2 regions of the Frischella sp. Ac48 genome follow, and region 1 is predicted to be linked to the other one. Evidence: riboswitches for the same ligand, from Rfam matches in the RefSeq annotation. Region 1 holds a riboswitch; the other holds the start of a gene.
What was found. A riboswitch is a leader RNA that binds a small molecule or an ion and turns the genes downstream of it on or off. The one in region 1 is predicted to bind thiamine pyrophosphate.
Positions count from the first base shown of each region.

Region 2: linked by a shared signal. The riboswitch ahead of thiB (thiamine ABC transporter substrate binding subunit) and the one ahead of thiM (hydroxyethylthiazole kinase) in region 1 are both predicted to bind thiamine pyrophosphate.

Region 1 covers NZ_JAETXP010000016.1:46,865-63,263, forward strand. Annotated here, with positions in the region: gene rpoB (DNA-directed RNA polymerase subunit beta) at 1-1,255, opposite strand, end outside; gene rplL (50S ribosomal protein L7/L12) at 1,524-1,892, opposite strand; gene rplJ (50S ribosomal protein L10) at 1,971-2,471, opposite strand; gene rplA (50S ribosomal protein L1) at 2,734-3,435, opposite strand; gene rplK (50S ribosomal protein L11) at 3,439-3,867, opposite strand; gene JMI89_RS10560 (hypothetical protein) at 4,029-5,504, opposite strand; gene ubiD (4-hydroxy-3-polyprenylbenzoate decarboxylase) at 5,814-7,277, opposite strand; partial or broken gene JMI89_RS12135 (hypothetical protein) at 7,542-7,643, shown strand; gene thiD (bifunctional hydroxymethylpyrimidine kinase/phosphomethylpyrimidine kinase) at 7,770-8,561, opposite strand; gene thiE (thiamine phosphate synthase) at 8,558-9,235, opposite strand; gene thiM (hydroxyethylthiazole kinase) at 9,232-10,020, opposite strand; TPP riboswitch at 10,061-10,170, opposite strand; gene gutQ (arabinose-5-phosphate isomerase GutQ) at 10,368-11,345, shown strand; gene aroK (shikimate kinase AroK) at 11,572-12,093, shown strand; gene JMI89_RS12140 (SPOR domain-containing protein) at 12,156-12,875, shown strand; gene dam (adenine-specific DNA-methyltransferase) at 12,913-13,725, shown strand; gene JMI89_RS10605 (LysE family translocator) at 13,827-14,450, opposite strand; gene JMI89_RS10610 (LTA synthase family protein) at 14,570-16,027, opposite strand; gene JMI89_RS10615 (MJ1255/VC2487 family glycosyltransferase) at 16,300-16,399, shown strand, end outside.
Region 2 covers NZ_JAETXP010000009.1:720,775-737,173, forward strand. Annotated here, with positions in the region: gene brnQ (branched-chain amino acid transport system II carrier protein) at 1-1,214, opposite strand, end outside; gene argS (arginine--tRNA ligase) at 1,722-3,458, opposite strand; TPP riboswitch at 3,578-3,702, shown strand; gene thiB (thiamine ABC transporter substrate binding subunit) at 3,773-4,765, shown strand; gene thiP (thiamine/thiamine pyrophosphate ABC transporter permease) at 4,741-6,324, shown strand; gene thiQ (thiamine ABC transporter ATP-binding protein ThiQ) at 6,317-7,045, shown strand; gene proC (pyrroline-5-carboxylate reductase) at 7,331-8,143, shown strand; gene JMI89_RS07940 (filamentous hemagglutinin N-terminal domain-containing protein) at 8,887-11,649, shown strand; partial or broken gene JMI89_RS12060 (ESPR domain-containing protein) at 12,309-12,413, shown strand; gene JMI89_RS07945 (filamentous hemagglutinin N-terminal domain-containing protein) at 12,474-14,696, shown strand; gene JMI89_RS07950 (bifunctional aspartate transaminase/aspartate 4-decarboxylase) at 14,844-16,399, opposite strand, start outside.

The DNA of each region.
Region 1 (16,399 bases):
CACTACTACCTTCAATATCATCGCGGTTTAGTGAACGATTAAACTTCATTCGCCCTACAGCTGACAGATCATATCGTTCTTCAGTAAAGAATAAGTTTTCAAATAACGATTCTGCTGCTTCTTTCGTTGGTGGCTCACCTGGACGCATCATACGATAAATTTCAACTAATGCACCTAACTGATCTTGAGTTGGGTCGACATTTAACGTCTCAGATATAAATGCTCCATGATCTAAATCATTGGTAAATAATGTCTCAATTTTTTTGTAACCAGCACTGGTTAATTCTGCTAATAATTCCAGTGAAATTGGTGTATTTGCTAACGCAATAACCGAACCAGTTGTTTCATTTAGATAATCTTTTGCCAGAACTTTACCGATAATATATTCGACAGGCACATCAATTTTCGTTACGCTATCTTTTTCTAGCTGACGAATATGTCTAGCGGTAATACGACGACCTTTCTCAACATAAACTTGACCTTTTGATTCAATATCAAAAAGTGCTGTATCACCACGTAGTCGTTCTGGAATAAGTTCCATTTTTAATTTTGATTTTGCAACTTCAAATACTGTTTTATCAAAGAAAATGTCTAAAATTTCTTGAGTAGTAAAACCTAACGCTCTTAAAATAATCGTTGCAGGAAGTTTACGACGACGGTCAATACGGGCAAATAAATTATCTTTAGGATCAAATTCAAAGTCTAACCATGAACCGCGATAAGGAATAATTCTTGCATTATACAACACCTTTCCAGATGAATGAGTTTTACCTTTATCGCTATCAAAGAACACACCAGGACTACGATGTAACTGAGAAACAATTACCCGTTCAGTACCATTAATAACGAATGTTCCATTATCAGTCATTAAAGGAATTTCGCCCATATAAACATCTTGTTCTTTGATATCTTTTACTGTGCCTTCTGGCGCATCTTTATCAAAGATAACTAAACGTAATTTCACGCGTAATGGTGCAGAATAAGTAATCCCTCTAATTTGGCACTCTTTTACATCAAAAACAGGTTCACCCATTTTGAAAGAGACATATTGAAGTTCTGCATTACCACTATAACTTTTTATAGGAAAGATTGAACGAAAAGCGGCTTCTAAACCATATTGACCTTCTGGATCTTGGTCAATAAACTTCTGGAACGAATCAAGTTGAATAGAAAGAAGATAGGGTATATCCAACACTTGTGGACGTTTACCAAAATTCTTACGAATTCGTTTTTTCTCGGTATAGGAGTAAACCATTAGTTCCTCAACTTGCTGATCGGCCGTTAATAATAATTTACTATCAAAACGGCTTTATTAAATATTCATCAGACCCTAATTATCGACTAATTAAATCTGACACCTGCTCGAAATATTTATAAATATCAATTGATTAGGTTCTTAACTATACATTCATTAAATCTATAGCTATATACAATTTCTTTTTTCACGCCTTTACAGCGCAAAAAGGCTGGAGGTAAAAACCACCAGCCATCAGCCTTATTAGGCTGCATATTTTGTATCAAACTTATTTAAGTTCGACAACTGCACCTGCTTCTTCAAGCGCTTTTTTAAGTGCTTCAGCATCATCTTTGCTTGCAGCTTCTTTAACAGTAGCGGGCGCTGATTCAACAAGATCTTTAGCTTCTTTCAAGCCTAAACCAGTTGCACCACGTACCGCTTTGATTACAGCTACTTTATTACCACCAACGTCTTTTAAGATAACGTCGAATTCAGTTTTTTCTTCAGCTGCTTCTGCTGGACCTGCTGCTGCGACAGCAACTGCTGCAGCTGCAGAAACACCAAATTTTTCTTCCATCATTGATACTAGTTCAACAACGTCCATTACAGACATTTCAGCAACTGCATCTAAAATTTGTTCTTTAGTGATAGACATAATATAGTTTCCTAAATTTAGAATTTTTAAATTGTTAACTGTTCCCAATTAAAACTAACTGCAATTTTATCAATAAAATTATGCAGCTTCTTGTTTTTGATCGCGAACTGCTGCCAGAGTACGAGCCAATTTGCCAGCTGCGGCTTCTTTCATGGTCGACATCAAGCGAGCTAATGCTTCTTCGTAAGTTGGTAAAGTTGCTAAGCGGTCGATATTTGCCGCAGTAATTAACTCACCTTCAAAGGCTGCTGCTTTAATCTCAAATTTTTCATTTTCTTTAGCAAACGCTTTGAAAAGACGTGCTGCTGCACCTGGGTGCTCATTTGAAAATGCAATAAGAGTAGGACCAACAAACGTATCTTTTAAGCACTCATAAGGAGTACCTTCAACTACGCGACGTAATAAGGTGTTACGAACCACACGCATATAAACGCCAGCTTCACGAGCTGATTTACGTAATGCTGTCATTTTTTCTACAGTCACGCCACGAGAATCCGCAACGACTGCAGAAAGCGCACCTTTGGCAATTTCGTTAACTTCAGCAACAATTGCTTGCTTATCTTGAAGATTTAATGCCATTAGTTTTGCTCCTGAATTAAACTAGGTTTACACCTAGACTCACTGTACTAACTACTAAAATCACATCAGATCATTTAATAATTAGCGTTGTTACGGTGAGCAGAGTCCTGTTAATTCAACTATATATATCTAATCAAAATAACGTTTAGGTTCTGTCACCGTCTACGTAGGATATTAAGTCATTAATTTAATCACACCTACGGTCTTGGACGGGGTCTGGATTAGGCCAGACACCAACCGATTCTTATGTAATTAAGAAAAATTAAACTGATGCACTTAAGCTAGTTTGATCGATAGCCACACCTGCACCCATAGTGGTAGAAAGGCTAACTTTCTTAATAAATACACCTTTAGAAGATGCTGGTTTAGCTCTTTTTAATGCCACAAGTAGCGCTTCTAAATTGCCTTTTAACTGTTCAGCATTAAAATCAACTTTACCGATAGTGGTATGAATAATACCATTTTTGTCATTACGGTAACGTACTTGACCAGCTTTAGCATTTTTTACAGCTTCAGCAACGTTAGGAGTTACGGTACCCACTTTCGGGTTTGGCATTAAGCCGCGTGGCCCTAAGATTTGACCTAATTGACCAACGATACGCATTGCATCAGGTGAAGCGATAACAACATCGAAGTTCATTTCACCTTTTTTGATTTGTTCAGCAAGATCTTCCATACCCACTAATTCGGCACCAGCTTCTTTAGCTGCTTCAGCATTAGCTCCTTGGGTAAATACCGCAACCCGAACGCTACGACCAGTACCATTTGGTAATACAATAGCACCGCGTACATTTTGATCAGATTTACGCGCATCAATACCTAAATTAACCGATACGTCAACACTTTCAGTGAATTTTGCTGTTGCTAGCTCTTTTAATAAAGCGATAGCGTCATTAATTTCATATTGTTTAGTTGCATCAACTTTTTCGCGGATAAGTTTAGCCTTTTTAGATAATTTAGCCATTAATTAACCCTCCACTTCCAGACCCATTGAGCGAGCAGTTCCTTCTATAGAACGCATCATTGTCTCAATAGTTGCACCATTCATGTCCGCAGCTTTCGTTTCAGCAATTTCACGAATCTGCGCGCTTGTTACTTTACCAACTTTTTTCTTGTTTGGTTCACCAGAACCAGACTTGATATTAGCAGCCTTTTTCAATAATACTGCTGCTGGAGGTGTTTTAGTAATAAAAGTGAATGAACGATCAGAATAAACGGTAATTACAACAGGTGTTGGTAAACCTTTTTCTAAACCTTCTGTTTTTGCATTAAATGCTTTACAAAATTCCATGATGTTAACACCATGTTGACCAAGTGCTGGACCAACTGGTGGACTAGGATTTGCAGCACCAGCTGCCACTTGCAGCTTGATGTAAGCTTGGACTTTCTTTGCCATTTTTTGTTCCTTTTCTCGGGTACAATCGCCCTGTTAAACCGATAACAGAAAGCTCCCCTAAGTTAAATAAGGGCGACATTTTGCTATAAATAGAGTAAAATTGCAACAATTATTTTCAATGTATAGCAAATAAAATGACAAAAAATTAAGTTAGACTGTAATTAATATTTCACACAAATAGCATAGGCATAATCAGGGTCAATAATAACATTTCCTTCAACCGAACCAACACTGTAATATCTTGTATTTCTTGGGCCTTTTTCACTGGTAAAATAGTATTCATATAGGAAAAAGGGTTGTAAGTCATTGATACCATTCATCATATCACGACCGATTTTATCCAACGGTGCATAATAATACAGTTTACCCCATTCTCCTGTTAAACTATCGCCAATTGCTCTTTTATAACCATTATTTTTTGCATAATAACCTACATTATCTAGATCGGTAAAATCACCATATGCATAAACCGAGTTAGACAGTTCTGATCTTGTTGGTAGGCGATCACCATTGCTTGTACAAAAATCCTGAGCTTTATTCCATGGCATCCACATACTATCTCCCTTATAAGGGTAGAACCAATGCTCTAAAGAAAAAGTATAAGTGAAGGTGGCTTTCGTATCGTTGTTAGTAACAGCAATAACAAAATTCTCACCTACTGCCGGCACATTATCAGTAAATTTAAATTCGCTCTGTGTATTTGGAGCGAAATTACGACTGGTACTTATCAAAGCAGAATTAGGATTATTAACAATGGTATAAGAATAACTTGGAATGGTATTTAAAGGCACCAATCTAAATCGCGCCTCAGGAAATGCAGTTGTCGGGAAACTTTTTCCGTTATTACTTTTTGCCGACACGATAAATCCTTTATGGGGAATAAATTGACTGGCATCATAGGCATCAGTTCTATTTACCATATTACTTCCCGCATCAAGATAATTATTACCTTCCGGCCAACCATTTGGAATATTTAATGCCAATACACCGGGCTGAATATAACATAATCCATCATCGGGTTTGATTTTAAAAGTTTTTGACACTTCTCGTATATCAGACACTTTCGGGTCGCCATATTCAGTCACGGCATGAAAATTAACCGTAACTTTAACCGATGCATCGCCTTTATAACCATCATTATTACATAAATTGCTACCTAACGCTTTTTGTGAATTCGCATCTAAACTTTTACTATTACTATCCGTCCATTCCGCAGTGATACTGTCAATAACAAATCCTTTCGTCGAAGCTAGAGTATCTCCATCATTATCATAAATATCCCCAACGGCCAAATCAGACAAATCCACATCAAAAGTATAGTCATTAGGCGAAACATTAAAAGCAACATGTATCTCTTCTAATGAACCAGGAGTAAAGGTCAGATTTTGCCCATCTGCTACTTTTAATTTAAATTGAATTCCATCTAAAATTTTATCATCTGCTGTTGGTAAAATTTGTGGCGCTTCCCCACGAATAGTATTGGCAGAAGAAATGGATAGGCTAGCTAGTGCTATATGGGATAAAGAACTTATCACTAAGCAAATAGAAGTCATAGCAATAGATAAATCCGAGTGATATCTAACCAATGCTTTTTTTGATATTTTAATAAAATTAACACTATTGTAATTATTATTCATTGTTACTCCTCTTTTCATAGACCACCCCATAACTAATTAGTTTATCGGTTTAAAATTGAGTGAATTAACAAACATTAATAATAAATTGATATAGAAGAAGATTTTATTAAAATAATAAATGATCAATAAATATTACTAACATAAGGAACTTACATAGATTATAGAGATTAAAACAAAAATTTCAATTAAAATAATAGGTTATGATTTTTTTTACTAAGATTTAATACAAAAAATTTATAAAAAAGGATTGCTAGTTAACCAATCCTTTTTAAAAATGGTGAGAGGAAATTACTTAAAAAATGAAAAAGATTAAATCCCTAATTCATCCCAAATATTATCAATATGCGCAACAATCTTGGCATCTTTTGTAATAATTTTACCCCATTCGCGCGTTGTTTCACCTTGCCATTTATTTGTCGCATCTAAACCAATTTTAGAACCAAGACCAGAAACTGGCGATGCAAAATCAAGATAATCAATCGGTGTATTTTCAATAAAGGTGATGTCACGCTTGGGATCCATGCGGGTTGAAATTGCCCACATAACATCTTTCCAATCACGAGCATTAATATCATCGTCACAGATAATTACAAATTTGGTATACATAAATTGCCGTAAATAGGACCATATGCCCATCATGATACGTTTGGCATGTCCTGCGTATTGTTTTTTTATCGTCACAACTGCAATACGGTATGAGCATCCTTCAGGTGGTAAATAAAAATCAACGATTTCCGGAAATTGTTTTTGTAAAATAGGAATAAACACTTCATTTAAGGCCAATCCCATTACTGCTGGTTCATCTGGTGGGCGTCCAGTGTATGTTGAATGATAAATCGCATCATTACGACGAGTAATATGAGTTATAGTAAAAACGGGAAAACGTTCTACTTCATTATAGTAGCCAGTATGATCACCATAAGGACCTTCTAAAGCCGTTTCATCTGGAGCAATATAACCTTCTAATACAATTTCTGCACTAGCCGGAACATCTAAATCACAGGACAAGGCCCTAACTACGTCACTACGGTGTCCACGTAATAATCCAGCAAAAGCGTATTCCGACAATGTATCAGGTACCGGTGTAACAGCAGCTAGAATAGTAGCCGGATCAGCACCTAATGCCACCACTACCGGAAAATTTTCACCTGGATGAGCTTTTTGCCATTCTTGAAAATCTAATGCCCCCCCACGATGCGTTAACCAACGCATAATCAATTTATTTTTTGCTAATCGCTGTAGACGATACACACCCAAATTATGACGTTCTTTATTGGGACCTTTCGTAATTGTTAATCCCCAAGTAATCAAGGGCGCCACATCTTCTGGCCAACACTGCATAATTGGAATTTTAGTTAAATCAACATCTTGATCTTTTACCACGTGCTCTTGACAAGCAGCCGATGAGCGTCGTTTTACTGGCATATTCAAAACTTGTTTGTATTTTGGCAGTTCAGTCAAAAAACTTCTGACCCCTTTTGGTGGCTCGGGCTCCCGTAAAAATGCTAATAAATGTCCAACTTCGCGTAATGCCGATATTTCTTCCTGCCCCATCGCCATTGCAACCCGTTTAGGGGTGCCAAATAGGTTACAAAGTACCGGAATATCATAGCCAATCGGATTTTCAAATAGCAATGCCGGCCCACCTTGACGTAACACTCTATCAGCAATCTCGGTCATCTCTAGATGAGGATTAACCGGATAACTTATCCGCTTTAGTTCACCCTGTGCTTCTAATTGAGTAATAAAATCTCTAAGATCTGTAAATTTCATAATTGATCCACATAATAATATCTATCCATAATTATAACGTGATTAGTACTAATCGGCACGTACTGTATTTAATTTGCCTGACCATCATAATAATTGTGTTTTACCTATCATTAACATAATGAGCAAAATTCAATAAATCTGAAGATAAAAAATAAAGATATATAAAATAGATTAATTAACTTTAACGTTAGTACGTTACATTATGGGGCTATACTTTTTCCTAATATACGATAATCAGGCATAACCTAATTTGCAGAACATGGTGTAGGTACTGCCAAGGTTAACTATTTTAATGTGGCAATTCCTTATGAAAATCGTCAGTTAATACGCGCAATCAAACAGCAATGCGATCCTAGTAAAAGGTAAAATAATCAAGTAGATATTTCACATATAAAGAAACTTTAATCTATTGTCTTTAATGCATGATGACCAATAGATAATTACATATCCGTTGGATCTTCAACTTGATTATGCCAGCGACATGATATAACTTCACCACCAACGATAAAAATGATGAGTTGGTCCAATCCCTTTGCCAACATGGAGTCTATCTGCATTAGCTATTGCACCACTTAAATAATCCTTTGCTTGTTTAATTGCTTCGCCTAAAGGTAGTACTGGTAATAATGCGGCAATCGCTGCGGATAAAGTACAACCAGTACCATGAGTATTATTAGTATTAACTCTTCTTGTCGCATAACGTATTATCTCTTTCGATGTGATTAGAAAATCGGGGCATTCATCACCCGGTAAATGTCCGCCTTTCATCAAGACAGCCTTACAACCTAACTGTAATAATGCTTGCCCTTGCTGTTGCATTTGCGACTCATTAGTTGCTTCTGGACAATTAAGCAGAGCTGCGGCTTCCGGTAAATTTGGTGTAATTATCGTTGCCAGAGGTAAAAGTTTCTGACGAATAACATCTATGGCAGTTTGTTTTAATAATGCATGTCCACCTTTTGCTACCATTACCGTATCTAATACTACATATGGTAGCGGATTTTGACTTAATAGTTCAGCGACAGCGTTAACAATCGCTTCATTCATTAACATGCCGATTTTTAAACAATCAATGTTACTATCGTTAATTAACACATCAAACTGCTGTTTAACAAAATCAGCGGGGACAGGAAAAACATCTGATACGCCTTGGGTACTTTGCGCAGTAAGTGCTGTAATAACTGCCATTCCATAAGCACCTAACGCGGAAAACGTTTTTAAATCAGCTTGAATCCCGGCACCACCACTGGGATCTGAACCTGCTATTGTTAATGCAATTGTCATTTTTTTATTCCTTGTTTAGCTTGTTCAATAACATGGTAAAGTTGCCTTGTGGCATACGGTATATTTGGCTGCCCACAAATAGCTGAAATCACGGCGATTCCGTCACTCCCACTTTGCATAACTTCGGCGGCGTTTTGTAAATTAATTCCCCCTATTGCTACCGCAGGACATTGTTTAAATTGATTAAGTTCTGCTAAAGTTGTTATACCTAATGGTGGTGCAGCATCTTGTTTCGTCATGGTTGGGAAAACGGGTCCAATACCTAAATAATCTACCTTTTGCCAATTAACTTGATTGATTTGTTGTAAATTTGATATTGATAATCCCAATAATTTATCGGCACCAATTAATTTGCGTACAACATCAACTGGAAGATCTTTCTGACCAACATGCACACCATCAGCTTCAACAGCTAAGGCAATATCAACTTGATCATTAATGAGTAATGGCACCGTGGTATCCTTTAATACCTGTTTTAATGCTAATGCAGCGAGATACCAATCACGACGGGTAAATTCATGTTCAGCTCTTAGTTGGACGGCGGTAACACCATTTGCGACAGCAATTCGAGTAGTATTAACCATACCGTCAATTCCACCACATAAATCAGGATCTAAAACGAGGTAAAGGGATAAATCGAGCTTTTTTTGACGCATATTATCTCTGCTACTCATGATATTGTTTCCATCAGCGAAAGCTGATCCCATAATGATATGGCAAATGTGCCAAGTCCTTGTTGATGAATGGCCGTGTCAGCAGCTCTTTTCATCATAAAGCAAGCTGAAGCGGTAGCGGTTAACCGATCATCCGGTGTAGCAGCAACAAATGCGGCAACCATAGCCGATAATGAACATCCGGTACCGGTAACACGTGTAAGGGCGATATCGCCACCTGAAATGGCATAAACTTGTTGACCATTCGTCACATAATCCACTTTACCGGTCACTGCTACAATGGTTTGCACCTGACTGGCCAATTCTTTTGCCGCTTCTAACGCTATTTCGGTAGAATCTTGACTATCAACGCCTTTAGCTTGGGACTTTTGCCCAACCAGCGTCAATATCTCCGCCGCATTTCCACGAATCACGGTTGGATAACAAGATAATAACGCCTTTGCAATATTGGTTCGAAATGTGAGTACTTCTCCTACCGCAACAGGATCGAGTACCCATGGTGTTTTAGTCATCATTGCTGTATGTGCAGCAAGTTGCATACTCCTTGCCGATGATTGTTCGATGGTACCAATATTAATTAATAAACTATTGGCAATTTTTACAAATGATTCCACTTCTTCTTCCGCTACCACCATTGCCGGTGAAGCACCAATTGCCAATAGAATATTAGCAGTAAAATTTTGTACTACATCATTCGTAATACAGTGGACTAATGGATTTTGCAGACGGACTTGTTTTATAAAAGGAATAGCTTGATCGGCTTGAAATGAAATAATAGTGGTCATCCTCTCTCCTCATTAATATCGTAGAGAAGGTGACTATCGCAGGATAGCATTCCGACTTCCCTACGCTGGCATGATCCCAGATCAGGTTCAACGGGTAAGCTCTCAGCCATAAAACAATTCATCATTGTTATGACACCCCGAGTCAAATAAATAAGTAGTTATTATGCATGCTATTTTATAAACAATCAAATATCAAAATGATAATAAAATGAGCAAAAAATTTTTATTATTTTAATTTATTGTTACGGTTTTATTTAACAAATGTATGACGTCAATTAAACGTTTATTTACTTTTGAATGATTGTTGGTACACTAATTAAAATTTTAGATTAAGTACGATCAATTATATGAATTCACCATTACGCACAAAATTATTAGAATACGGACGTGAAGTAATAGAGTTAGAACTTAGTGAAGCGAAAAAATTACCTGCTCGTCTTGATCATAACTTTATTCAAGCCTGTGAATTAATGTTAACGACAAAAGGAAAAGTGATAGTTTCAGGTATTGGCAAATCGGGACATATTGGCAAAAAAATTGCTGCATCCTTAGCCAGTACTGGTACACCTTCATTCTTTATGCATTTAACGGAAGCATTACATGGTGATTTAGGTATGGTTAGCGAAACAGATATTATCATACTGATTTCATATTCTGGTCAGGCAAATGAATTTAATTACATATTGCCAATACTGAAAGATAAAGGTATACCAATTATTGCAATCACTGGCAAAAAAACATCGCCATTAGCCAGAGCAGCAAAAGCCGTCTTAGATGTCAGTATTGAAAGAGAAGCCTGTCCTATGGGATTAGCCCCAACGTCTAGTTCAACTAATACGCTACTAATGGGCGATGCATTGGCTATAACAGTAATGAGAGCGAAAAACTTTAATGAAGAAGATTTCGCCCGTTCTCATCCTGCTGGAAGTTTAGGGGCAAAATTACTTAATCGTGTAAAAGATATTATGCGTACTGGTGAACGTATTCCTAAAATACCTGAAAATGCTACTGTATTTGATGCAATGTTAGAATTAAGTCGTACAGGATTAGGATTAGTCATTATTTGTAATACCGATCGACACATTAAAGGTGTATTCACCGATGGGGATTTACGTCGTTTATTATTGAAAGACGGTACGTTAAATGATCCAATTATACAAGTTATGACAACACCAGGGTATCGTCTCCCTGAGAATTGGAAGGCCATTGAAGCACTTAAATCATTTAACGATTATAATATCACTGCAGCCCCAGTGGTTGATCAAAATGATTGTTTGGTAGGAGCAATCAATATCCATGATTTGCATCAGGCTGGTATTTCATAAGGCTGAAAACTCTATGCAATTAAAGAAAGTTAATATTATTTATGCTTGGAAATAAATAATCAGCATTTTTTTATTGCAAAATAGCTCTATCTCCTGCGATAATTATCGCCCTAAATTTTGTCTTTAGAACGGAGACTAAAAGTATTGCAGTTTGTTTTTTTATCTGATAAAGATATTTAAAACAAATTGTCAGCATGTTTAACTAAATATAGATGATGAATTTATAATGGCAGAGAAGCGAAATATCTTTTTAATTGGCCCAATGGGGGCAGGTAAAAGTACTATTGGTAGGCAGATCGCACAACAACTAGGCATGGATTTTTTTGATTCAGATCAAGAGATTGAAAAACGAACTGGCGCGGATATCGCTTGGATCTTTGATTTAGAAGGAGAAGAAGGTTTCCGTACCAGAGAAGAGAAAGTGATTAACGAGCTTACTGAAAAACAAGGCGTTGTATTAGCCACTGGTGGTGGTTCTATTTTATCTAAAGATACACGTAATCGCCTATCTGCAAGAGGAATTGTGGTATATTTACAAACAACAATTGAAAAACAGATGGCACGTACGCAAAAAGATAAACGACGACCATTATTGCAAGGTAATAATAATCTTCGTGAACGTTATGAAGAGCTTGAAGAAGAGCGTGTACCGTTATATGAAGAAATAGCCGATATTACAATTAAAACAGACGAACAGAGTGCTAAAGGTGTAGCTAGTTATATTATTGAGCAAATAGAACAGATATAATTACACTGCTGAGTAATTATAATGTTTTCAAAATTTATGCATTGTGAGTCATAGGAGGCGTTGTGAATAAACCAATTCGTACAAATAAAGAAGATCGCTATTTCTCTGAGCAACCACAGAGCACATCAATTCTAACTCAATCTTTTTTTATGAATAAAAAGTTGATAATAATCATTATGGCTATGATTATTGTTGCTTTATTATTGATAATTTTTTTAATGGCTACTGGTCGTTCGCCGCAAGATGAGATTAGAAATAATTCTTTAAATGCTGGCGGTGGGCAAGTTAGTAATAACCGCGGTTATCAAACGCTAAATCCTCCGAGTCATATATCGTCTAACTCAACTTTTACAGATGTCGATCTCAGTTATGGCACAGAACGAATTCAGATACCTGATGACATAACTGAACATATGTCGCAATACTATAATGCAAATGGTTCGTTGATAGAATTCAATGGCGAAAACACCGATGTTGATTTCGAACATAACGAATTACCATTAGGTAAAACGATTCAAAATAATCATTATACCATTCAACTTATTGCAACATCTTCACTTGAAAGTATGATGGCTTTTGTCAAATCAAATAAATTGGCTAATTACCAAATCTACGAGACACGCAGAGAAAATAAACCTTGGTTTGTGCTTATTAAAGGTGAATTTGCTAACATTAAAGATGCAAAAACAGTTATACAATATTTATCAGCAGACTTACAACGCAATTCTCCTTGGGTTAAATCCGGTACAGTTGTAAATAAAGAAAAGCAAGTTTTGCAATGATCGATCAGTATTCTCAGAGAGTTAACGGGAGTCGCGTTTGAAAAAGCAACGTGCTTTTCTTAAGTGGGCAGGTGGAAAATATTCGCTTGTTGATAAAATAGTAAAACACTTACCAGATGGTGATTTATTGATTGAACCGTTCGTAGGAGCTGGTTCAGTTTTTTTGAATACAAATTATAAGCGGTATATCTTAGCTGATATTAATAAGGATCTCATTTCATTATTCAATTTCATCAAAAATAAACCGCAAAAATTTATTGAAGATGCCAAGCTATTATTTACCGAACAAAATAATCAAGCCGAAGCTTTTTATGAATTACGTGATCACTTTAATCATAGTAAAAATCCTTATCAAAGAGCATTACTATTTTTATATCTAAATCGACATTGCTATAATGGATTATGTCGCTATAACAGTAGCGGTGAATTCAATGTTCCATTTGGGCAATATCATAGTGTTTATTTCCCAGAAAAAGAATTATTTGCTTTTTCGGAAAAAGCACAGCGTGCTGAGTTTATTTGTGCCCCATATCATCAAGTCATGAATAAAGCACAAAAAGGATCCGTTGTTTATTGTGACCCACCTTATATGCCGTTATCGCAAAGTGCTAATTTCACGACTTATTATTCGATCAACTTTACAATACATGATCAGAAACATTTAGCACATATTGCACTAAAATTATCAAAGCAAGAAATTCCAGTGCTAATTTCCAATCATGATACTATTCATACTCGAAAATGGTATAAAGATGCTCAGCTACATTTAGTTGAAACTCGCCGTTCTATTAGTTGTGATGGACAAGGGCGAAAAAAGATTGATGAATTATTAGCACTTTACTCATATTAACTTTTTCAATATATTAATATATTTCAGTTAGAATACCCATAGCAATGTTGAACAGCTTGCAATTAAATTTTAAATAGGTCTTTTCTAATACATTAATAATATTAAAAATCCAGTGCAACTTTAAGACTTAACCCAAGTAAAATGACCGCTAATAATTTATCAATAATAAACTGTATTTTAAAATACCCTCGTCGCACTATTTCAGATTGAAAAACAATAGTAACTAAAGGCCACCATAGCACAGCTTCAATCCAGATAATCAATGCTACACATAATTTTTCTAATAAAGAAGAATCCAATGCCAAAACTTGTGTGAATATCGCTAAAAAAAATAGCGTAGCTTTAGGATTAAGTAAATTACATAAATATCCTTGCATAAAAGCTTTAAAGTAATTGATTTTACAGATATTGTAAGAACGATCTACATAACTCACACCATTTGTTTTAGCCAATAGCGCCTTTATACCAATCCACCCCAGGTAAGCAGCACCAACATAACGCAAAGTATTAAACAGCCATGGTGTTGTTTGAATCAATACGGCAATGCCAGCAACACAGTAGCTCATATGGGTAAAAATTCCCATAATAACACCCCAGCAAGTCATTAACGCATATTTATGCGGATAATTAAGACTGTTTCTCACAACCAAGAAAAAATCTGGCCCTGGTGAAATCATACCTAGCAAGCTAATAGTCGCAACAATGATAAATGACTCATATTCCATATTTTTTATACTCTAAAAGTTAATTGCCAACTATATTTGCCATTTATCGATAATCAACCGATATATTAATGACTGACGATTATTACTCATAATTCATGCTAGTCATAAATACAGCAATGTTAAGGTATGGCGGCTGAACAGTTCAATGTTGCTATATCGGTTAATACACGTTCAACATATTCTGCCCGATGTGTCACTTTTTGATCATTAAGATAATCGGTCCAGAATCGAGCATTAGATTTAATTTTTGCACCATCGAGAATAATTCGTGGCATATCTAATTGATAAATATTATCTGGTAACGAGGCATATGGCCCGAGATCTTCCTTATTAGCATTAGTGATAACATAAAGAGAACGTGGCTTAGTCGATAATTTAGCAATGGTAGGTGTACCCGCTCCCATCATTAAATGGTCTGGAAAAATATAAAAAACAGTGTTTTCCAATATACCTTGCTGTTCAAGATAAGCAATAAATTGCCCAATATTATAATCAAGTGAAGCTGCGGCAAACGCCATATTATCATCTTGCTTATCAATCACTTTTTCCATTCGTTGATCATAAAAACCACTTGGAGCATGAGTTGATATAGTCGAGATAAATAATGCAAATGGTTGATTTTCTTTAGATAACTCTGTCACTTGACGTTTAGCAATATCAAACGTATCTTTATCATACAAACCAAAGGGCGCCTGTGGATATTGACCAGGATAATTTGATTCACTGACAATATCGATTCCTAGCATGGAAATGATATGGCCAATACCTGAAAAGGTTGGATCGCCAATCACATATCGCGTCTGATAATTTGCTTTATGCAGCACATCAGCTAAACTAACTAATTGGGTTTGTGAATAATTAGCAAATGGTTTAGTGTTTATCCCTCCTACTAAAAAAGGCATTCCCGTCATATAAGTATACATGGAAGCCGTGGTCCATGAACTGCCTTTCCCCATTGGGATATCGCCATAAAAACTATATTTTTGGCGTAATTGATTCAGATTAGGAGTTAATTGATCAAAATCTAAAAACCCTTTTTCAAATGACTCTAAAGATATAACGATAATATTTTTACCTTGTGTGGCATAAACCTGATTTTTTAGTGGATAATCACGCATATTAAGCTGAGTTAGAGCCTCTTGAAAATCTATCTTAGATGCACCAGTTATACGAGACAATTCAAGTAGTTTATCAAACGGGCCATGGCTATAATTAAGCGATAATATCATTATTACGAATACCATTAGGCGCATTTGGACATTAATTTTTCTACGACAAATAGCGGCAAGTTTGGTTAATAAAAAAATAAAAACCAAAAATAGTAATACCGTTAATAAAGCTTGTAATTTAAAAATTAACAATCCTTCCCAAATATCATTAATATTTAAGTTAACAAAAAACTGATAATCAATAAATCCGCCACTAAAATAGATGGATATCACTTCCATTACAATAAAAATAGTTAGCATTAATACGATAATATATTTATATTTTTTAGCAGTAACAAACGAAGCTAACATCGTGGTAATAATTACTAAAGGAAAAACTATCCAAGCATTAACAGGAAAAAACAACATAATTCGATACAACTCATCGTTAAAAATACTGGTTAGTATATACTTAAACCTGTTTTTTTGCAGTTTTGATCAGTTTTTTATTTGCAGAAAACATAATGATCTTATGCAGTCGATCATGGTTTATAATAAAATAGCAAAAATAAGATTTATACGATTACAACAATAAATAATCTTTATTATTTTTTATCAATTAGATTGATATCAAATTGCTTAGATTCTGCTATGATACGTTAACAGCAATCACAATTGGCAAATATGATAAGGAAAATATAATGAAGATCCTTTTTGGTGTTCAGGGTACCGGCAATGGACACATTAGTCGTTGCCGCACTTTAGCTAAAGCTTTAAAAGCTGCTGGAGCTAATGTTGATT
Region 2 (16,399 bases), on a different contig from region 1:
AGTTGAGCGATAGTTGGTAGATATTCGTATAATGTTGTATCTGGTAAAAGCATAGTATTAAGTTCAGATAGAATACTGGTAAAAAGCGTAAAATAGATCGCACCAATATAAACTAACTTATAACCATCAAATAGTCGATGAATAAAAGTTAGTGCGATGAACACAATGGTTACAGGATAGATGACAGATAATACCGGAACCGAAAATGCTATCAGGGCATTAAGCCCAATATTGGCAAATAACGCACTGATAATAGTAAATAAAATTGCATAATGACGATAAGTCAATTTAGGATATAGTGAAACAAGATAATTGGCACAGGCATGCGTCAACCCAATGTTGGTTGTCATACAGGCAACTATCACCATTAGACCTAATATCAGATTACCCCAAGTACCAAAATAATAATTTGATGCATGTGCCAGCACTTGTCCACCATTTTTAAGTATCCCTAATTGAGAAACACTACTTGCACCCATATAAGCTAAAGCGATGTAGAAAAAAGCTAAAATAGCGCCAGCTATCAAAGTAGCTTTAAAGCAACCAAGCATAATTTTATGTTTATCCTCTATGCCAGACTGTACAATACCTTGTACAACAATTATACCAAATACTAAAGATGCTAAAGTATCCATAGTTAAATAACCTTGTGAAAAACCGGTAAAAAAAGGTATTTGTTGATAGTCTATGTTAACTGGTGGTAATGGTATGCCCATAGGAAAACATAACGCAGCCAAAATTAAGATCAGAATAAAGCCGATTTTGATGGGTGTTAAAAATTTCCCAACGATATCGATAAATTTATGCGGACGTAAAGATAGAAAGCAGCATAACCCATAAAACAAGATTGAAAAAATGGCTAAAGCTAACGAGCTATGATTTTCACTAACAAATGGTTTTATGCCAATTTCATATGATACACTTCCTGTTCTTGGCATAGCAAATAGCGGACCAATGGTAAGATAAAGGGTTGTGGCAAAAATAAAACCAAATATCGTTCCCGCACGTTGGGTAATTTTCAGACAATCTTGCTCACCGGAAAATCCTACCGCAATCACACCTAATAAGGGTAGTATAACCCCAGTAATAATAAATCCCCATGAGGCCAACGCAAAATGATCGCCCGACAATTGTCCTAGCATCACTGGAAAAATAAGATTGCCTGCACCAAAATACAGTGCAAACAATGTTATCCCAATTACAAAAATCCGCATATTATCCCTTTATAATTTAGATCGAAACTCAAAAACTGACTATTATATACTTTACTGAGTGTTTTTGGCAAAATTAGATGTATTTCCTAGACTTATATAATGTAATAACCTTGAAATAATCATTTAAAAATTAGTATCACATATTTTAATGATGCATAGTGAATATTTTTCTGTTTTATTATGATCAAAGAAGTGTTTTTCTAGATTGGTGGATTCGATATTAAATAGCTAAAGTTAACATAATGACAATAATCAATTTTAAGCGAATTAGTGAAATATCATTACTCATAAAATAAATATAGAGAACGAAATGAAGATCCGTAGTTTGATATATTGACATTTCAGTAACGGTGATATCGCCTAAGTAGGTTAATGTTGCTGTTATGGAGTTAAATTTTTACAAAATAAAATCTTAGCAGATTGAATTCATAAAGGCCATGACAACTAGAAGGTACATAGTCCGGTGATGCTTAATATCACCGGATAGAGATTAATCTTTAAGGAAAATTACATCTTTTCAACTGTCTTAATGCCTAACATATCTAAACCTATTTTTAATGTTCTCGCGGTTAGAGCAGCTAGTTTTAAGCGACTTTGTTTTTGTAAATCATTATCAGCGGATAAAATTGGACAGTTTTCATAAAAACTTGAGAATAAAGTAGCAATATCATATAAATAATTACATAAAATATGTGGTAAACCATCTTTAGCGACTGTAGCGATAGTTTCATCAAATTGCGCTAGACGAATGGCTAATGCTCGCTCTTTGTCTTGCGTTAGCAAGATATTACCGCGCAATGCTGCGTTTATCGCCAGCTCGGCTTTTCTAAATACTGATAGTACACGGGTATAAGCATATTGTAAGTAAGGCGCAGTGTTACCTTCAAAAGAGAGCATGTTATCCCAGTCGAATATATAGTCAGTAGTCCGGTTTTTAGAAAGGTCAGCATATTTGACTGCACCTATCGCTACCGCATCGACAACTTCAGCTAACTCTTGGGCAGTAAGTTCTGGATTTTTGGTTTTTATTAAATTAGTTGCACGCTCGCAAGCTTCATCTAAAAGATCGTTGAGTTTAACTGTATCACCGGAGCGAGTCTTAAATGGTCGACCATCTTTTCCTAACATCATACCAAACATATGATGTTCTAATGCTAAAGTTTCTGGAATGTAATGTGCTTTTTGGGCAATCAACCATACTTGTTGCAAGTGTTGATGTTGGCGTGAATCAGTATAATACAATATCCGATCGGCATGTAATCGTTCATAACGATACTTTAGGGCCGCAATATCCGTGGTGGCATATAAAAAACCGCCATCACGTTTTTGAATGATGATACCCATCGGATCACCTTCTTTGTTTTTAAATTCATCTAAAAACACGACTAAAGCACCTTCACTAACCACGGCTAAGCCTTTAGATTTAAGATCAGCAACAATGTCTGGTAATAGGGCATTATAAATACTTTCACCCATGGTATCTTCAAGTGATAAAGTGACATTTAAACGTTGATAGGTAGCGACATTTTGTGTCATAGTTATATCAACTAGCTTACGCCACATATTACGGCAATATTCATCACCACCTTGTAATTTGACAACATAATTTCGCGCTTTTTCAGCAAATATCTCATCTTCATCGTAATGTTTTTTTGCAGCACGATAAAATGATTCTAAATCAGCTAATGCCATATCATTAGCATTTTCGTTTTGCATCTTTTCCAGATAAGCTATCAGCATTCCAAATTGTGTTCCCCAGTCACCAACATGGTTTGCACGAATAACATGATGACCCAAAAATTCCAGTACTCGGACAGTTGCATCGCCAATAATCGTCGATCGTAAATGGCCAACATGCATTTCTTTGGCAACATTTGGTGCTGAATAATCGACGACTACATTTTGGGGGTGACTGGCTAAAGTCAGATTTAATTTGTTATCATTCAATGCCGCTTCATTTAGCTGAGCAATAAAGTCAGTTTTGAGAAAAATATTAATAAATCCAGGACCGGCAATTTCGATCTTTTCTGCAACATCGGTAAGTTCTAATTCAGCAACCACTTTTTCGGCTAATTGGCGTGGATTAATAGCCATTTTTTTGGCTACAGCCATAATACCATTTGCTTGATAGTCACCAAATTGGACTTTTGTTGATTGCTTAATTAAGGCGTCACAGTCATGTGGAGCACCCGCTGCAATCATGGCTTGTTTAATTTTGTCAGATAATAAATTTTGAATATTCACAGAAATGTACCTAATTATTGCGCAATAAATTGGGCAATATAATACCTGTAAAGGAGACAATTGTCATGTTAACAATGTGATATGCATTTACTTTATTAATAATTCAGTTAAGATAATTATTGTTCTCAACGGGGAGCAAAAGGCGAAAGCCAAGCTGAGAGTTGCGCTTCATGGACTATGGAAAGCATGACCCGTCGAACCTGAACCGGCTAATACCGGCGGAGGGATTGAGCCTATCAAAGATGTCTTATGCATCATCTTGTGTCAACTCAAACCTTTTGTCTTTTTTCTTACTTTTTGACATTGGAGGCAAAATGTTTCGTCATTTATTGATTATTGGCTTTATGTTAGCCATAACTCCTTTAGCGATGGCAAAGGATAAACCAGTTTTAACTATCTATAGTTATAGTTCATTCCAATCTAAATGGGGAGCAGGAGATGAAATAAAACAAGGCTTTGAGGAGCAATGTGACTGTACCGTCAAGATTGTTGGTGTAGGTGATGCAGTAACGATCCTTAATCGATTACGATTAGAAGGCTCAAACACCAAAGCCGATATTATTTTGGGGTTGGATACGAATTTAATCAGTGCGGCAAAAAAAGCGCGATTAGTGCAACCGCATCAATTAACGAAACCGGCTGATTTAGCTGTTAATTGGTGGGATGATGATTTTATTCCTTATGATTATGGTTATTTTGCATTTATATACAATCAAAATAACATCACCAATCCGCCGACGAGCTTAGATGATTTGATTCATAACCAACATAATTGGAAAATTGTTTATCAAGATCCACGAACTAGCTCACCTGGATTAGGTTTTTTATTATGGATGAATAAAGTCTATGGTGCCAAGATTGACCAAGCCTGGCAAGATCTAGCGAAGAATACGTTAACCGTTACTAAAGGATGGAGTGAGGCATATGGTTTGTTTTTAAAAGGGGAAGCTGATTTTGTATTAAGTTATAGTACGTCGCCAACAGTACACATTATTAATGATAACGATTATCAATATAAAGCTGCAATCTTCCAAGACGGTCATTACCAACAAATCGAAGTAGCAGCGATGACACGTTATACCAAACAACAAGCTTTAGCGCAGCAATTTTTAGCATTCTTGTTAACGCCTAACGTTCAACATCAATTTGTCGAAAAGAATTACATGTATCCGTCGATTAAGATTGATTTACCTAAAGCATACAGTGAAATTGATTCGGTCACCCATTCATTATCGTTTACGGCTGATGAGGTTAAAAAATATCAAAAATCATGGATCACCCAATGGCAAAATTCCGTCAGTCAGTAACCGATTATCTACCCGGTACCTTAGCGGTTTTATTTGTCGCTGTGGTGGTGGTCAGTGCTTTAATGACGTTATGGTTGTTTGCTTATGAACAGGGCGAAGAGGGAATGTATTTTGACAGTTACCTGCAACATGTGGTTACCTTTACCTTGTTTCAGGCTGTTATATCAACCTTGATATCACTTATATTTGCGATGTTTGTGGCTAAAGCACTGGATATAGTCAATTTTCGTTGTAAATCCTTTTTGCTCAGTTTTTTTTCGGTAACCTTTGCTTTACCTTCGTTAGTCGTCGTTACGGGTTTGTTATCTGTTTATGGTTCACAGGGTATGGTAGCGCAGCTTTGTCGTTATTGGGGGATGAACTATTCATTTTCAATTTTTGGTTTAAATGGCATTTTATTAGCCCACGTATTTTTTAATTTCCCTTTTGCCACAAAAGTTTATTATCAAGCTTTACAACTCATTCCTAATGAACAAAAAAAATTAGCCCAGCAGCTTGGTTTTAATGCCTGGCAATCATTCAAATATCTTGAATTACCGATAATAGCTAAACAGTTATTGCCAATAGGTGGATTAATTTTCATGTACTGCTTTTCAAGCTTTGCCACGGTATTAACGTTAAGCGGTAGCCCCAAATATACAACGATTGAAGTGGCGATTTATCAAGCAATCCGGGATTTTGAATTATCTCAAGCAGTAGTATTATCATTAATTCAATTGTTATTTTGTATTGGCTTTATGATTATATTAAGGTTATTCATCCCCAGACATACTCCACAATTGACCTTCAATTATGCGGTTTATCGACCACAAGCTACGATTTTGACTAAAAGTCTGGCAAGCTTGGTTATTGTTGTTAGTGGGTTATTTATAATTAGTCCATTATTTGCCATTGTTATCGATACTATACAGTATTTTGCAATGTCTTTTGTAACACCGACGTTAATTCGGTCATTGATCACTTCGCTTTCGGTGGCGTTCTGCTCTGCATTGTTAGCTATGATATTCGCTGTTTCTATTTTGTGGACGCATAGTCGATTGCGTTTAATGGGCAAAGTCATTGTTAGTGATTATCTAATGTTTCTTGGTTCATTGATTCTTGCTATACCAAATATGGTATTGTCGGTCGGTTTTTTTTTACTATTTTTTAATTTGGTAGAGATGCACGGTTTTATTTTTTTGTTGGTAGTGTTAAGTAATGCTATGTTGGCGTTACCATTTATCCTACGTCATTTAGCTACCCCCCTCAGCGATTTAACTAAACGATATCATTGGTTAGCATTATCATTGAATATATCAGGAATACGATATTTATATTTAATTGAATATAAAGCATTAAAACGCTTATTTGCCTATAGTTTTGCATTTGCTTGCGTGATGTCAATGGGTGATTTTGGCATTATTGCTTTATTTGGTAGTCAAGACTTTATGACGTTACCTTATTATCTTTTTGAGTTAGTTTCTCATTATCGTTATCAGGAAGCATCATTATCAGCATTGATATTATTAATGATCAGTTATTTATTAATCAATTTATTCGAGAGTACTCACCATGATTGAATTACATCAAGTGAGCTATGCTTACCAAAATCAATCTATGATGTTCAATTTTTCTGTCGCTAAAGGAGAAATTGTGACGTTATTAGGACCAAGTGGCGCAGGTAAAAGTACCTTGTTAAATATCATTGCTGGATTTATTGCGCCTAACCATGGACAAATTATACTAAACGGCAAAGATGTAACGACAACACCGCCTGCTAAACGGCCAGTATCAATACTATTTCAGGATAACAATCTTTTCACTCATTTAACAGTTGAGCAAAATTTAGCACTAGGAATCAGTCCTGGCATGAAGTTAACGCCAGAACAACGGACAAATTTACATCATATTGCTAAACGGATAGGATTGATTGATTATCTTGATAAGCATCCTGCACAATTGTCTGGTGGTCAACGGCAAAGAGTCGCTATCGGTCGCTGTTTGTTGATACGTCGCCCCATTTTGTTATTAGATGAACCCTTTTCTTCTTTGGATCCAAAACTTAAAAATGAAATGTTCTGTTTACTTAAGGAGATTCATGCTGAATACCAGTTAACAATCGTAATGGTGACTCATCAGTTAGATGATATTGATATTAGTCATAATCGTTGTTTGGTTCTAATTGATGGGAAAATTGCGTATGATGGCGATTTTAAAAAAATCCAACAATACCCGGATGTTGCCTTACATTTAGGAATAGCATCTTATAAAATAAACAAAAGATGGCAAAACAATAGCTAATATTAGGGTAATTATTTGTATCTTTTTATCCTTGTTTAATCATTTATTGCTACCTTGTTAAAATGCTTGTTCTTTTAAGAAAGTGAAATCGATCCTATGAATGTCGGTTCACATAACTAAAACCAGTTAATCACACTGTGGTGAGTGTTTAATGGCGAAAGTATTTACTAGGTGTGAGTTAATCTTAAAATTTGCCATAAAACTGAATAAATATCTTTTGCTATTTATCCTAAATCGTTATATAACTTTTAATCTAAATCTATTTAATAATCAAAGAGGAACCTCATGGAACAACGTATCGGATTTATTGGGCTGGGAAATATGGGGTGTGCAATCTTACAAGGGATTATAGCTAGCCAATCTGTTCCCGCATCACAATTCTATGTTTATGATATTCATCCAGAAAATGGTGAAAAATTAAAAGCGAATTATGAAGTTTATGTGATGGAGTCGGCAAAAGAAGTTGCAAAAGAAGCCGATATCGTATTTATTGCTGTCAAACCAAACAATATTAATGATGTTTTGAGTGAAATACAGAAAGAGCTCAAAAAGTCGACAGTGGTAGTGTCAGTCGCTGCTGGTATTACAATTAAAATGATTGAAGCCGTGATTGGTTATGATCAAAAAATTATCCGAGTTATGCCAAATACACCAGCTTTAGTCAACTCTGCGATGTGCTCATTAACGCCAAATACGGAAGTGACTCCAGAAGAGCTGTTAGCTGTCAGAGCCTTATTAAATTGTATTGGCTTAACTGAGGTCTTACCTGAATATCAAGTCCATTCTGCAACTGGAGTAGGAGGAAGTGGTCCAGCATTTGTCTTTATGTTTATTGAAGCACTGGCTGATGGCGCGGTGAAAGGCGGTATGACCCGTCGACAAGCTTATAAATTTGCGGCGCAAACCGTTATGGGATCAGCGAAACTGATGTTAGAAACAGGTAAGCACCCTGGTGAATTAAAAGATATGGTGTGCTCACCCGGCGGTATTACCATTGAAGGCGTACAGGAGTTAGAACAAAATACTTTTAGAGCTGCCGTTATGGATGCAGTAGAAGCGTGTATCAACCGTTCAAAACAGTTGTCAGGTGAAAAATAGTTTTCATCATGTTCATAATTTTTTTATTTGATAAATTTAATGAATGTTGAAAATAAACAATTACGAGTTGGTTAAATTTAGCAATATATGTAACATATTCGATATGAATCTCTTTTTATAAGTTTAAAACCAGATATTGAGTATACAGATATCTGGTTTTTCCATGTTAAAGCTTAATTTTAGCGATAAGTTCCCTTTATTTAAATTTAAATATGCTGGTGTACATTTATACGAAAAAGTACGTAGTATCATCATAGCAAGGCTTCAAATTATCTTAAAAGTATAATTCTTACTCTTTTACAGTCATTTTTGGAAAATTTTCTCTTTTTATTCAGTAATTTAATAGACATCTGAGTAAAATAATCTATTATACTTAAGTTATCGCTACCGCTAATTAAGCGGTAATTTAATTAATATTAAATTAATTTGTAATGATCTAATTTTTATAACTTATAATTCATCAACAGATTATCGGTATAGCTTTTATGAAAGCACCTTATTTACATAAATCGTCACAACACAACAGTAAGCTAATTATAATAAAGCATTTTGTTTAGAATCACCCTTTTTACAAGAAATCAAGTAGTAGCATAAGAAATTGATATTAGCGATATTTTGCTAAATGCTCCCTGTAATTTATTCATTGATTAATGTGATTGTTATTCACAGCGCATTAATTAGTGATGAATTTTACAGGGTTCAATATTCATGTTAAACGTCAAATATTATGAGAAGGAAAAACAATGAATAAATACTTTTATCGTGTTGTCTTTAATCGTGTGCGTGGCATGCTAATGGTGGTGTCGGAAATTACCAAAAATCATCAGGGTAATGCGCGCAGTAGTCAAAAAGTGAAATCCGTTCATAAGCTAAGTAATAAAGCATTTACTTTAAAACCAATGGTTTTTATGTCATATCTGGCATTAGGATTAGTTAGTGTGATAACCCCAAGCTATGCTGGCACCATCATTGTAGATAAAAATGCCGAAAGTCATCAACGGCCGATAATTGCGCAAACCGACAAAGGCGCAACACAAGTCAATATTGCTGCACCGAATAAAAATGGTGTTTCACATAATAAATATAATCAATTTGATGTTGATAAAAATGGTGTCATTTTAAATAACACAAAATTGGATAGTAGGAGTAGACTTGGCGGTAATATCAAAGGTAATGCATTATTGCAGGAAACCGGTAGTGCGAAAATCATTTTAAATGAAGTCAATTCAAAAGATCCGAGTAAACTCAATGGCTATATTGAAGTTGCCGGAAAAAAAGCTCAGGTAATCATTGCCAACCCAGCTGGAATAACCTGTGATGGGTGTGGTTTCATTAATGCCGATCGGGCTACGTTAACGACAGGTAAAGCCCTATTCGAGAATGATCAATTAGTTGGCTATCGGGTTGAAGGCGGTAATATCACAATTGCAGGAGATGGATTAGATAGTTCAGCACAGGATTACACTGATATTATTACACGAAGTGCCAACATAAATGGTGAATTATGGGCTAATAATCTTAAGGTTATTACTGGATTGAATGAAGTAACTGTTGATGGCAGTGTGACAAAATCAGACCAAACGTCAGGAGCTCCTGAGTTTGCTATTGATGTCTCTGCTTTAGGTGGAATGTATGCGGGTAAAATTGAGTTGATCGGCACTGAATCTGGTGTTGGTGTGCATAATGCTGGGTACTTAGGGGCGAGTTCAGGTGAGTTAACTATTACAACCGATGGTAAAATTATTAATGGAGGTACTATTCAAGCTGCTAGTAATTTAACCTTAACAAGTCAGGAGCTTGAGAATCGTAAAGCCAAATTAACAACCGAACAAAATTTAGTAATTAAGGCTAATAATATTGTTAATGAAAACGCTGAACTTAAAGCTGAATCTAAAATTGTGATTAATGCGGAGAATATTAAATCTAATTATTCTGATTTAGTAAGCGATAATATTAATATCAATGCCAATGTTGTCAATAATGAACATTCAAAATTTAATGCCAAGCATAAACTAAGTGTTAAAAGTAATGAAATACATAACCAAGAATCAAAATTCGAAGCAGATGATATTAACCTAACAACTTCAAAGCAGCAAAATATTGCTTCAGAGATAAATGGTGATAACATTGATATATATGCTGATACGCTAAATAATAAAGATACTGTATTCAAAGCAAAAAATGAACTAACTGTACGAGCTAACAACATTGAAAATATTAGTTCAATCTATAATGCAAATAATATTATCGTAGAGGCACAAAATATACATAATTTACTTTCTGATTTTCATAGCCTTCAACAGATTGATATGAAAGGGGAAGGAATCATAAATCATGGTGCCAATTTCACTGCAGATTCCATATACCTTCATGGATACGATATTGATAATGGTACTACATTAATTACTGGAAATAATATTAGGCTTCAAGCTAATAAATTAAAAATTTATTCAGGATATATGGATGCATTTAATATTACTTTAGATGCAGATAGAATAAATAACGATTTTAATCGTATAGTAGCTTATAATTCTATAACGATGTATGGTAATAAAATCAGAAACAATTCATTAACCATTGAAGTGGTTAACGGAAATTTGACCTTAATAGGTGGAATAATCAATAATCAAATAACTTCCTTAGCCGCTCATGGTGATATCTTTATAGGAGGCTATGATGGTTCAAATGGTATTTTTACACCAAAATTTATTAAATCACCTACACCGTTAATCTATGTCACAAATGAAGCTTCTAAAATATTAGGCAGTGGTAATATTGTCATTAATGCAGAAAATTATATTAATAATCATAAGGCTGTAATAACTTCGGGGGGAAATACGCTTTTAACAGCTAAAAATATCAATAATACCTTAGCGACTATTTTAAGTGAAAATTCAATAAATATTCGTAGTAATATTATCAATAATAGTTTCGGTAAATTAAAAGCAAATAATATTGATATAACTTCAGATGATCTTCATAACAATGATACAGAAATTATAGCCGATAATAAATTTAATCTTGTTGCTAAAAATATTTCCAACAAAAATGGTAGCATTACAGCGAAAAATATTCAGATTAGTGCAGATAAATTTACTCACGAATCAGGCAATATTAAAGCGAATGAAGTTTTTATTTACGGAAATAATTTAAATAATTATAGCGATATTGAAGCTGATGATATTCATATTGAATTGAATCAAAATCTTAAAAATTTTCAAACTGGTTTTATAAAGGGTAATAATCTTTTCATAAAAGCTTCAGAAATTGACAATTTTGGTGAAGACTCAATATTGAATCGTCGAATTTATGGTTTATTCGCTGAAAATTCCCTGATTATCAAGGCAAACACAATTAATAATTATCCAAATGCATCAATATTAAGCAATAATGAATTAGAGATTTTTGCTAAAACAATCAATAATTATAATGGAAGGATTTACGGTAAAGGATCTGAATATTTCCTTGTTGATGAATATAATAAATATGATGATAACTGGTTTTAATTAAACTTAACTTTTGGGGTATAGTAAATATGTTTATGCATATTTACTATTTTTTAGGTGTTTTGGCTAGTATTTGGTTTCAATTTACTATAATAATTTTAATTTACGAAATTTAGCTTTTGAACGGTAATGTTATAAATTAATTAAATAATTAAATAATTAAATAATTAAATAATTAAATATTTAATCAAAATATTATGATAAAGTGTTGTGAAACACTAAAAATTATTAGTAGAACTAATAGCCAGTTTTTTACTTTATTTGACATTCAGACTGCTATTCAAAATAACTTATCATGTTCTGCTTATTGAAAGCGATAGTTAATAACTAAAATAATAAATGGACATATTAAACATTTCAAAATTTATACAAATTTAAACCGATTATCGTTATAAGTGTGTTTATAAGATGCAGATTTAATAAATTTTTTTACGATAAAAAATACCACTAATTGTGTTAGTAAGTTTGATTAGAAATCGTCTTTTCACAAAAATTGAAGTTGTACCATAAGGAATTGATATTAGCTATATTTTGCTAAATTCACCCTGTAATTTATTCATTGATTAACGTGAAAGTTATTCACAGCGCGTTAATTAGTGATGAACTTTACAGCGTTTAATATTTTGTTAAACGTTAAATATTAATAGAAGGAAAAAACAATGAATAAATACTTTTATCGTGTTGTCTTTAATCGTGTGCGTGGCATGCTAATGGTGGTGTCGGAAATTACCAAAAATCATCAGGGTAATGCGCGCAGTAGTCAAAAAGTGAAATCCGTTCACAAGCTAAGTAATAAAGCTTTTACTTTAAAACCAATGGTTTTTATGTCATATCTGGCATTAGGATTAGTCAGTGTGATAACCCCAAGCTATGCTGGCACCATCATTGTAGATAAAAATGCCGAAAATCATCAACGGCCGATAATTACGCAAACCGACAAAGGCGCAACACAAGTCAATATTGCTGCACCGAATAAAAATGGTGTTTCACATAATAAATATAATCAATTTGATGTTGATAAAAATGGTGTCATTTTAAATAATACGAAATCGGATAGCAGGAGTAAACTTGGCGGTAATATCAAAGGTAATGCATTATTGCGCGAGACAGGTAGTGCAAAAATCATTTTAAATGAAGTCAATTCAAAAGATCCGAGTAAACTCAATGGCTATATTGAAGTCGCCGGAAAAAAAGCTCAGGTGATTATTGCCAACCCAGCCGGAATAACCTGTGATGGGTGTAGTTTCATTAATGCCGATCGGGCTACATTAACGACAGGTAAACCCATATTCAAGAATGATCAATTAGTTGGCTATCGGGTTGAAGGCGGTAATATCACAATTACTGGAGATGGATTAGATAGTTCAGCACAGGATTACACTGATATAATTGCACGCAGCGTTAATGTCAATGCTGAATTATGGGCCAGTGATTTAAAGGTTATAACTGGATTAAATGAAGTTACTGTTGATGGTATTGTGACACAATCAGTTCAAAGTGAGGAAGCTCCTGAGTTTGCTATTGATGTTTCCGCTTTAGGTGGAATGTATGCGGGTAAAATTGAGTTGATCGGCACTGAATCTGGTGTTGGTGTGCATAATGCTGGGCAACTAGGGGCAAGTGCTGGCGGTTTAACTATTACAGCTGATGGTAAAATAGTCAATAGCGGCACAATAAAAGTGGAAAAGGATATTGTTCTAAATGCAGATAGCCTAAATAATAATGGAAATATCTTGTCAGAAAACAATTTAACGCTTAAAGCGCAAGAAATTATTAATAAAAATAGCAAGATAGTAGCTGATGGCAATGTAACAATTGAAAGTGATAACATTAAAAATGTAGATACAATTATCCGTGCAGGCAATGTGTTAAATATACATGCCAAAATTAAGATTGACAATAGTAAATCCAATTTATTTGGCTATAAGGTTTTATTTGAAGCTACAGAAATGGATAATTATAACACCAGTTTGAAAGGTACATCATCGATTTCTATGAAAAATGTTATTTTAAAGAATAACCTTTCTACGATTACATCGCAAAATCTGAATATAGACAGTCAATTATTTACTAATGTAAAAACTCATCTTGATGGAACAATAATAAAATTAAACTCAATTTATTTAGAAAATAATGATAGTAATATTACTTCAGAGGAAATATTATTAAAAGCTGCACAAGTTTTTAACAAAAACACTACACTACACAGCTACAGAGATTTAAAAATTACAGGTAAAAGTATTGATAATACTTCTTCAGTAATTGCTTCAAGTGGTTATATAACAATAACTGGAGAAAGAATAAATAATCGAAATACTGAAATATTTTCAAAAAAAGATATAATTATAAATGCCGACAGCCTTGATAACAGCTTTGCCAAAATGAAGTCTGAGCATATGATTGATATTGCATCCAATGATGTCATAAATAGTAATGCCGAAATATTAGCTGAGAATAATTTATCTATTAAAGCAAAGACGATTAAAAATGATGATACCAAATTAATTGCGGGCAATATATTTATTAAAGCCAATAAATTAATAGGAAATGGGGATTTGAAGTCTTATAATGATTTGAAGTTAGATTTGCAATCGTCTTTTATCAATCAAGCTAATATTGAAGCGGATGGGGAATTAAAAATCATAAGTTTAGATAACATTAAAAACTATGGTCTCATTACAGGAAAAAAATTAGCTCTATCAGGATTGACTATAACAAATGATGAAAACGCGATGCTTAATGCTAATACAATACTTATATCTGGTGAAACCTTGAATAATTATGGAATAATAAATGGTAATAATGTCAAGTTGGAATTGAAGCAAGATCTTAATAACTATAAAATGGGTCGTTCAGGAATTTTTTCACAAGGCCATATGTTTATTAAGGCGACAACAGTTAATAATTATCCAAACGCTATAATAAGTACCACAGGTTATTTGCTAATTGATGCTCAAACGCTTAATAATTATTATGGACGTATTTCGGCTTCTGAGTACGATCTTAAAGTTGGTGAGTTTAATAATTATATTAAATATACCGATTAGTAAAAATAATTCAAATTAGTGCTTTAACTAATAGTGAATATGCATTGCATATTCACTATATTATTACCCAGAATTTTTTGCCTATTCTAGTATTTGGAATCATTCATCTAATGGCGAAAAATAACCAGTGCTTTGCTTATTGTATTATTATTTACTGTTTTTACTCTTAGATTTAAATTCAGCATAGTATTCTTCGGCTAATTTGCGTAGTGATGAACCTATTGCCGCGTATTGATATTCGTTTAAATTAGCTAATGAAGCACGTGCTGAAGGGTGTTGGACAGCAAATCCTTTCCCTGGCAATAACACTACACCCGCTTCGTCGGCAATACGGAATAGCAACTCAGTTGGATTCTTATTTTTCAATATCCATTTGGCAAATTTATCGTCATATAATTCACGACAAATTTTTTCCAGATCAATTAAGGTATAATATTCAACACTGTTGATATTGCGTTGTTTATTTGACCCTAATCGTTGATACAGGGTAGCATCACGGCGGCGAATTAATGTTTTTAAGGTGGATTTATAACTTTGGTCGGTATCCATCATTTCACATAATGCAAAAAGCACCATTTGGATTTGTTGGGGAGTGGAAAGTCCTGCTGTATGGTTTAATGCCACAGCTCGACTATCTGCTACTAAACGATCAATAAATTTTAGCTGATCAGGCTCTGTCACAATTGAGCTGTAACGTTTATGCAATATCTGTTTGGTCTTTTTTGGTAACGCGCTTATGGATTTATCTAAAATATTATCTCGCGCTAAACCAATAACACCTAATCGCCAGCCAGTAGCACCAAAATATTTAGAAAATGAATAAACTAAAATGGTATTTTGAGGGCAAATCGCAAATAACGATTGGAAATCATCGGCAAAAGTACCATATACATCGTCAGTTAGAATGATCAAATCAGGTCGTTTTTTGACGATATCAGCAATAACTTGCAGGCTTTTATCATCAATTTTTACTGACGGTGGATTGGATGGATTAACAATAAAGAAAGCCTTGATACTTGGATCTTCTAATTTACGCAGTTCCGATTCTGGATATTGCCAGTCTTTTTCTGGATCAGCATTGATTAATACTTCTTCCAATTGATAATCATTCAAACCCGGTATTTCAAGATAAGGCGTGAAGATAGGTGCACCAATGGCTATCTTATCACCTTGTTGAATCAAACCATTTTCTTTCATTGAATTAAATACATAGGTCATTGCGGCAGTACCCCCTTCCGTGGCAAACAAATCAATATCAGTATTAGTTAGCGTTTGAACTCCCATCTGTTGTAAAACATATGATTTAATAACTTCTTCACTATAATGTAACATTCGATCAGGAACAGGATAATTACACCCCAAAATACCTTCAACCATTTCTTGGAGGAAGGCATTTTCATCTAAACCTAACTGATCACGAATATAGGAAAATGCTTTGCCTAAAAAAGCGACACCTGGCGTGTTATAGTTACGACGCACAAATTCTTCAAAACGTCCAGTTAAACCAGGCTTAATAGGGAATCCTCCGACACCTTCATTCATATAAGAATAAGACATTTCTGATTCTTCTACTGCAAAAATTCCTAGTTGAAAAAACGCTTGTCTTGGCCAAGTTGCAAGAAAATTGGGATTACCGCGACCGGCATTTAACATCATCCGATCGGTATGACTTTGAGCCAGTTTAATTAAATTATCTTTTAATT